Linked DNA regions of Pueribacillus theae. The protein of the gene in region 1 binds, or shares a complex with, the protein of each later gene. Links are inferred from orthologs where the notes say so. Each region holds a gene or a part of one and is shown on either strand. Other genes may lie near its edges. The genes, in order: DCC39_RS08775 and DCC39_RS01845.

Region 1 (3,277 bases):
ACCGCGGTAATATTTGTTGGTACACAAATGACTATCCGCGGCTTCGATAAAAATCCCTTTACGTTAATTTTGTTTAAAAAATGTGTTAACATCATTTCTGTTACATCGAAATCCGCAATAACTCCATCCTTTAACGGACGGATGGCAACAATATTTCCAGGTGTTCGGCCGATCATCCTGTACGCCTCTTCTCCAACCTCAAGCGCTTTCCCGGTAGTTGTGTCAATTGCTACGATTGATGGCTCATCTAGTACAATCCCCCTTCCTTTGACATAAATAACGACGTTAGCCGTTCCCAAATCGATTCCGATATCCCGTGACAGCATTCATGATTTCCTCCTTGCAAAATTCAATGTATCGTAAGTCCTAAATCCGTATATATAAATTTACCCATTATATGATTATAGCATAAATAAAATCGCAAGGAATAAAAACCATTAAATTTGTTTAAACAATGTTATTTTTTATTTGTTAACCGCTTCCTTTTTTGTGCTTTGCTTATATTTCTTTCTCGTTGCCTCACCTCCGCGTAAATGCCTGATTGATTTGTGGTAATCGAGTATTTGTTTTACTTGATTTGCAAGTTCTGGATTAATATTTGGCAGCCTCTCTGTTAAGTCTTTGTGTACAGTGCTTTTGGATACTCCAAATTCTTTGGCGATGACTCTTACAGTTTTTCTTGTCTCCACGATATATTTGCCAATCTTGATGGTACGCTCTTTGATGTAATCGTGCACACCACTCGCCTCCCTAACTTGGATGTGAGAGATGCGAAATGAGACTTCTCGTGATGCTGTTCGAAGGTAGAATGTAAAAGTCATCAAATTGTAAATCCTACTTCGCAGCGAACCACTTTCTCACCTCTGCCCCTCATAATTTGGTTTGTAACATTTTATTAATGAAGGATCGGTTATATACCAATTAGTCAAGGGGGACAAGAGGTTTTTATTTTTTTCTCTATTCAAACAACGATGCTGCTTGATGCCCCTCGGGTGCGATTTACCTTCCGAGAAGCGGGTTTTCCTTCTTATTTTTCAAAAAAAAAAAAAACAGCTTTGGCATTTTTCCAAAGCTGTTACGCGTTCGTCATTGAAGATGTCGCGTCTTTTTGTTTTGCGTTATTTTCAGTTTTTTCTTGTTTTTGATTATTGTTTTCGTTGTTGTTTTCTTCGTTATTGTTTTCCGCATTATTGTTTTCTTCGTTTGCCTGTTCTTCCAAATCAGCTTCAGATTCGCTTGTTACTTCAGCGTCTTCGCTGCTTGAAATGGCTGATACTGTCTTTCCATAAGAATCAAGCGGGTTTACTGGTTTGCCATTATCACGTATTTCAAAGTGGACATGTACGCCGGCATCTTTGTTAAATTGGTTTCTGCCTGCTTCACCGATGACATCGCCTTGTTCCACTTTGTCTCCGACTTTAACGGATGAGTTAGCAAGGCTTTGATAGATGGTTGTTATGCCATCGCTATGCTTTAATTCAACAACGTGGCCTAATAATGCATCTTTTTCAGCTTTTGCAACGGTTCCACTCATAGCAGCCGTTACGTCGAATGTTTCTCCGCTTTTCAGTGTGTAATCCATTCCCTTGTTTTGGTAGTATTTGTTATTATAAAAAACGAGGGCAGATTCCTGTTCTTCAGCAGATGCCTTTTCATCATAAAATGGCACTTTGACTTCAATATCTTTCGCCAATACAGGCTCAACGAATACTTCCTGCTGTTTTGCAGTAGGCACGGCTTCTTCATCATAGTTATGCGCTGTCCCTGTTCCTTCCTCTTCGGTTGCGGATTCATTGCCATTTTGCATCCACAGGACAGTAGCTATGATAATAGCGGCAACACTTAAATAGACAGCCGGGAAGAACCAACGTTTGCGAAATAGCCTTTTCATTTTTGAAGGCATTTCTTTTTCATGATCTTTCATTTTTATCACCTCAGGAACCATTTTGATCAGATTCCTGGAATAATATACCTATTTATGCAAAAAATATTAATTTTTAACAATTAATTTGCTTTCAAATGGTTCGATGTTGGAAATTTCGATGCCTTTGTAGTAATGTGCAACGATTTCTTCTGCTTTTCTCCCTTCCTTTGCCATGCCATTCGCTCCGTATTGGCTCATGCCAACACCGTGCCCATAGCCTTTTGTGTAAATTGAAACGGTATTCCCCTTCCGTTCAATGGAAAAGTCTGTCGAATTCAGTTCAAGCTTTTCCCTTACTTCACGGCCTGTAAATGTTTTATCTCCAATTTTAATTTCTGCAATCCGTTTCCCTTCTGTCCGTTTCATAATGGTACCGGTGTTTTTTTCTTTTGAAAGTGAGATGCCAAGCTTTTCTTCAAATGCTTTGACAGGCATTGTTTCGCTTGACTGAAATTTAGGCGATACTTTATCCCACGGACTTGCCACGCTTTTTAAATAAGGAAGTTCATTTTCCCAATAATCTTCTGCATTTTCTGTGAATCCGTTGCTCGTTGAAAAGAACGATGCTGTTATTGGCTGATTGTCATACGTTAGAATTTTTCCTTTCGTTTCTTGAACCGCTTTTTGAATGCGTTCATATTTCCATTGGAAATCTTTTCCCCAAAGTTCTTTTAGTTCGTCATGACTGAGGTAAACTTGGTGAAGAGGAGTATCTGTTACAACTGCCCCTTCCGGTAAATTCATTTCTGCAGGATGAAGCAGCTGTTTTACAATGTACGTTCTTGCTGCCAATGCTTGGGCTTTAAGTGCCTCCAGTTCAAAGTTTGCCGGCATTTCTGAAGAGAGAACCCCAGCTACGTAGCTTTCAAGCGGGACATTTTCTACTTCTTTTTTTAATGTGCGATACACAGGAATATCAATTTTTTCTTCTTCTTGTTCAGGTTCCGCCACTTTTGTTTGGATGTCGCTTTTCTGTTTTTCGCTTGAGGAAAAAGGAAGAACGATTAAAGTAGGTATAAGAATGACAATTGTTGTTAATAAAGATAAATAGAGTAAAATTCGTTTCATATATGCGCTCCCCTATAATAGTTTTTTCCTTATATTTTATGGGGAGAGACAGGCTGTTAGAACAAAATGAAAAACTTGAAATTTGAAAGCATGATTAATACAAGCACTTAATACAATTTAAAAAAACGACAGCAAATGTGTCGTTTTTTAAGCAAAATTTGGATTTACTTTTAAAATGGCTGGTTTGCTTTGAGGGATGGCTTCTTTCTCTTTCACTGGAACTGGTTCTTCGATTACCCGTTCAATATTTGCACCCAATGATGCAAGTTTTTCGGTCAGATTCAC
Region 2 (3,305 bases), on another replicon or contig:
AAAATGGCAGGAAGGGGGAGCAATGTGCAAGCACTAAGCGAATGGGTAGGAAATATCGTTATCCTGATTTTAATCGCCGTCATTATGGATATGCTTGTGCCGAATAATAGTTTGCATCAGTACGTCAAAATGGTCATTGGGCTCTTGCTCATTCTCCTTTTGCTCTCTCCGCTATTATCGATTTTTTCTTCGGACAAAGATAAAATCTTCGAATCGATAAAATTTGAGCAAGCGATTTCGGAAAATGTCTTTGAAAAAAAGATGAATCATAAGAAAAATGAAATACAAGCCACCCAAGATGCATATATTGAAGAACAAATGGCTGTCCAAATGAAAAACCAGGTGGAAGAGGAGCTGATGGAGCAATATGAGGTAAGTGTCGAAAAGATTCGCATCAATTTTAAAGAGAAAAGCGATCGAACCTATGAAAACATCCTCGGTTTACAAGTATTTCTTACGACTAACAAAGAAAATCAAGTAAAAAATGTAGAGCCCGTCGAGGTAGTAACAATTGGGGAAGAGCAATCATTTACATTAAAAGAACGAGGAAAAACAAATGAGATACGCAAGTTTCTTGCGAAGCAATGGGGGATTGATGAGGAGAAAGTTACTGTCGAAATGGCAGGAAGGGAAAGGGAAAAGTTGTGAAAAAGGAAGAATTGAAAAAAGCATTTCAAAAACTCATTGAACCAAAAGGAGAGAAAAGCAAAAAGCCATTTAACATATACTTCTATTTGCTCCTTGGGTTAGGTGTTGCCATTATGCTTTTAAGCAATATGACTTCGACTTTCCAAACAAAAAATGAACCAGAAATGAGCAATACAAATGCTGAAGAATCCGAGGAAAAAGATGCGTTTGCCAACCGCTCTTCCAACCCTTCCACAATTGTTGAATATGAAGAATATTATGAAAGGCAGGTCCGGGACATTTTATCAGATGTTATTGGAGTCTCGAACGTCTCTGTAAAAGTAAACATCGCTTCAACAGAAAAGAAACTCTACGAAAAAAACAGAAGAAACGAAAAGCAAGTAACAGAAGAAAGCGATCGTGAAGGAGGCACGAGAACGATAGAAAACAATTCAATGGATGAAGAAACGATTATCGTAAGAGACGGCGATAAAGATAAGCCAGTTATTATCGGAAGTGAAAAGCCGAAAGTAACCGGAGTCATCGTTGTTGCGCAAGGTGCCGAAAGCATGCAAGTAAAGCAGCAGATTATTGAAGCTGTCACACGATTTCTCCACGTCCCAAGTTATCAAGTTTCGGTTTTGCCGAAAAAAATAAAGGAGGAGTAACATTGGTATTGAAAAAACAAACAGCATGGCTTTTAACGATGTTAAGTTTAATTATTGTATTATCTGTCTACTATATCGTTTCGCCTGGTGAATCGCCTACAAATGTGGCGTACGTTGAAGATGAAGAGAAACAAACAAACAACGAAGCGAAAGATGCCAAAGAAGAACTTGAAACCTCAAACAAAGAAGCTGCTGAAGATCAAGCGGAAGTAACAACCATTTCAAGCGATGAAACATTTGCAGCGCTAAGAATTAAAATTAACGAAGCAAGAGAAAAGCAGCTGGCAGAGTATCAGGAAGTCGTTGCCTCAGGAGAAATTTCAGCAGAGATGAAAAGTGAAGCATTCAATAAAATGGAAAAATTAAACGACCAATCACAACAAATCACCGTATTGGAAACATTGTTAATGAATCAGCTAGGCTACGACGATGTGATTGTGAATCCAATCGATGGGGAAAATTTTAATATTATTGTTAAAGCAGACGAGGTATCAAAGAAAGAAGCGAATGATATTATGCGCAAAACGGTTGAACAGCTTGGAGAAGGCAATGTAAGCAATGTGACAGTTGAATATGCAAAGTGATGATCGATTAGAAGAGCCGAAGGTGGATTGCCATCGGCTCTTTTCGCTCGACAAATTTTTTTTAAGTAAACTATACTGTAATTAAGCGGTATGCTATAATTATTCAAGAATTTTTAAATTTTTTGTTTTTAATATGGAAGGAGTAAAGCAAATGTTTAAAGTACAAGAACTACGTGAACTCATTCGATTGGTCGATCAGTCATCAATCAATGAATTTACTTACGAAAACGAAGGAACGACAATCACATTGAAAAAAAATGCAGGAGCGGCAATTGTTCCTGAAGTTCAGCAAGCAGTAGAAAAAGTGGTACAAGCTCCTGCTGCGGAAGCGCTTCAACCGAAGGTTGAACAAAATACACAACCGGCGCCTGCGCCAAGCCCTGCAGCCGAAAAAGCAGAATCACAAGCTGAAAAAACGCAAGATCAAAGCAATTTACATAAAATCGAATCGCCAATGGTGGGAACTTTCTATGCGGCTTCCTCCCCTGATAAGCCTCCTTATGTAAAAGCCGGCGACAAAGTTGAAGAAGATACGATCGTTTGCATCGTCGAAGCCATGAAACTATTTAATGAAATTGAAGCAGAAGTAAAGGGCGAAATTGTTGAAGTTTTAGCTGAAAACGGCCAACTTGTTGAGTATGGACAACCACTATTTCTCGTTAAACCGGAATAAGGGGCGGCGAATATGAATATAAAAAAAGTTTTAATCGCAAACAGAGGAGAAATTGCTGTACGGATTATCCGTGCATGTAAAGAACTTGATATCGAGACTGTTGCCGTTTACTCAGAGGCTGATAAAGACGCCCTTCACGTTCGATTAGCAGACGAAGCATACTGCATTGGACCTACAGCAGCGAAAGACAGCTACTTAAACTTTACGAATATTATGAGCATCGCCACTCTAACTGGTGTTGACGCCATCCACCCGGGCTACGGTTTTTTAGCCGAAAATGCTGACTTCGCCGAAATATGCAAAGAATGCAACATTACGTTTATCGGCCCAAGCCCTGAAGCTATTACAAAAATGGGTACGAAAGATATTGCCCGCTCAACAATGAAAAAGGCAGGGGTACCGATTGTTCCGGGGTCGGAAGGCATCATCGGGAGCGTGGACGAAGGGCTTGAGATCGCGTCTAAAATTGGTTATCCTGTTATTATTAAAGCAACGGCTGGCGGGGGCGGAAAAGGTATCCGTATCGCACGTGACGAGAAAGAATTAGCCAACGGCATTAATATTACACAACAAGAAGCGGCAACTGCTTTTGGCAATCCAGGGGTCTACATCGAAAAATTTATTGAAGATTTCCGCCATGTTGAAATTCAAGTGCTTGCCGACAACTATGGAAATGTGATTCACTTAGGTGAACGTGACTGTTCCATTCAACGCCGCCTTCAAAAATTGGTTGAAGAAACGCCGTCGCCTGCA

The links.
Region 2: the proteins of DCC39_RS08775 (region 1) and DCC39_RS01845 are in contact, whole or in part, in a crystal structure (PDB 3TUF), measured with the Bacillus subtilis proteins. The link is inferred for Pueribacillus theae from one-to-one orthologs.

What each region holds. Positions count from the first base shown.
Region 1 is NZ_QCZG01000015.1:24,496-27,772, forward strand. Bases 1-2,945 are described here. They hold DCC39_RS08775 (M23 family metallopeptidase), read right to left. Parts: upstream 1,925-2,945; coding sequence 1,076-1,924; downstream 1-1,075. Other genes in these bases: mreB (rod shape-determining protein), read right to left, coding at 1-326; spoIIID (sporulation transcriptional regulator SpoIIID), read right to left, coding at 465-737; spoIID (stage II sporulation protein D), read right to left, coding at 1,991-2,945. In the rest of the region: more of spoIID, read right to left, coding at 2,946-2,992; murA (UDP-N-acetylglucosamine 1-carboxyvinyltransferase), read right to left, coding at 3,140-3,277. UniProt on the Bacillus subtilis protein: Involved in forespore engulfment and required for anchoring membrane proteins on the forespore side of the septal membrane. Forms a channel with SpoIIIAH that is open on the forespore end and closed (or gated) on the mother cell end.
Region 2 is NZ_QCZG01000002.1:93,025-96,329, reverse strand. Bases 116-3,088 are described here. They hold DCC39_RS01845 (SpoIIIAH-like family protein), read left to right. Parts: upstream 116-1,297; coding sequence 1,298-1,879; downstream 1,880-3,088. Other genes in these bases: accC (acetyl-CoA carboxylase biotin carboxylase subunit), read left to right, coding at 2,565-3,088; accB (acetyl-CoA carboxylase biotin carboxyl carrier protein), read left to right, coding at 2,031-2,552; spoIIIAG (stage III sporulation protein AG), read left to right, coding at 645-1,295; spoIIIAF (stage III sporulation protein AF), read left to right, coding at 116-648. Outside these bases: spoIIIAE (stage III sporulation protein AE), read left to right, coding at 1-1; more of spoIIIAF, read left to right, coding at 25-115; more of accC, read left to right, coding at 3,089-3,305. UniProt on the Bacillus subtilis protein: Involved in forespore engulfment. Forms a channel with SpoIIIAH that is open on the forespore end and closed (or gated) on the mother cell end.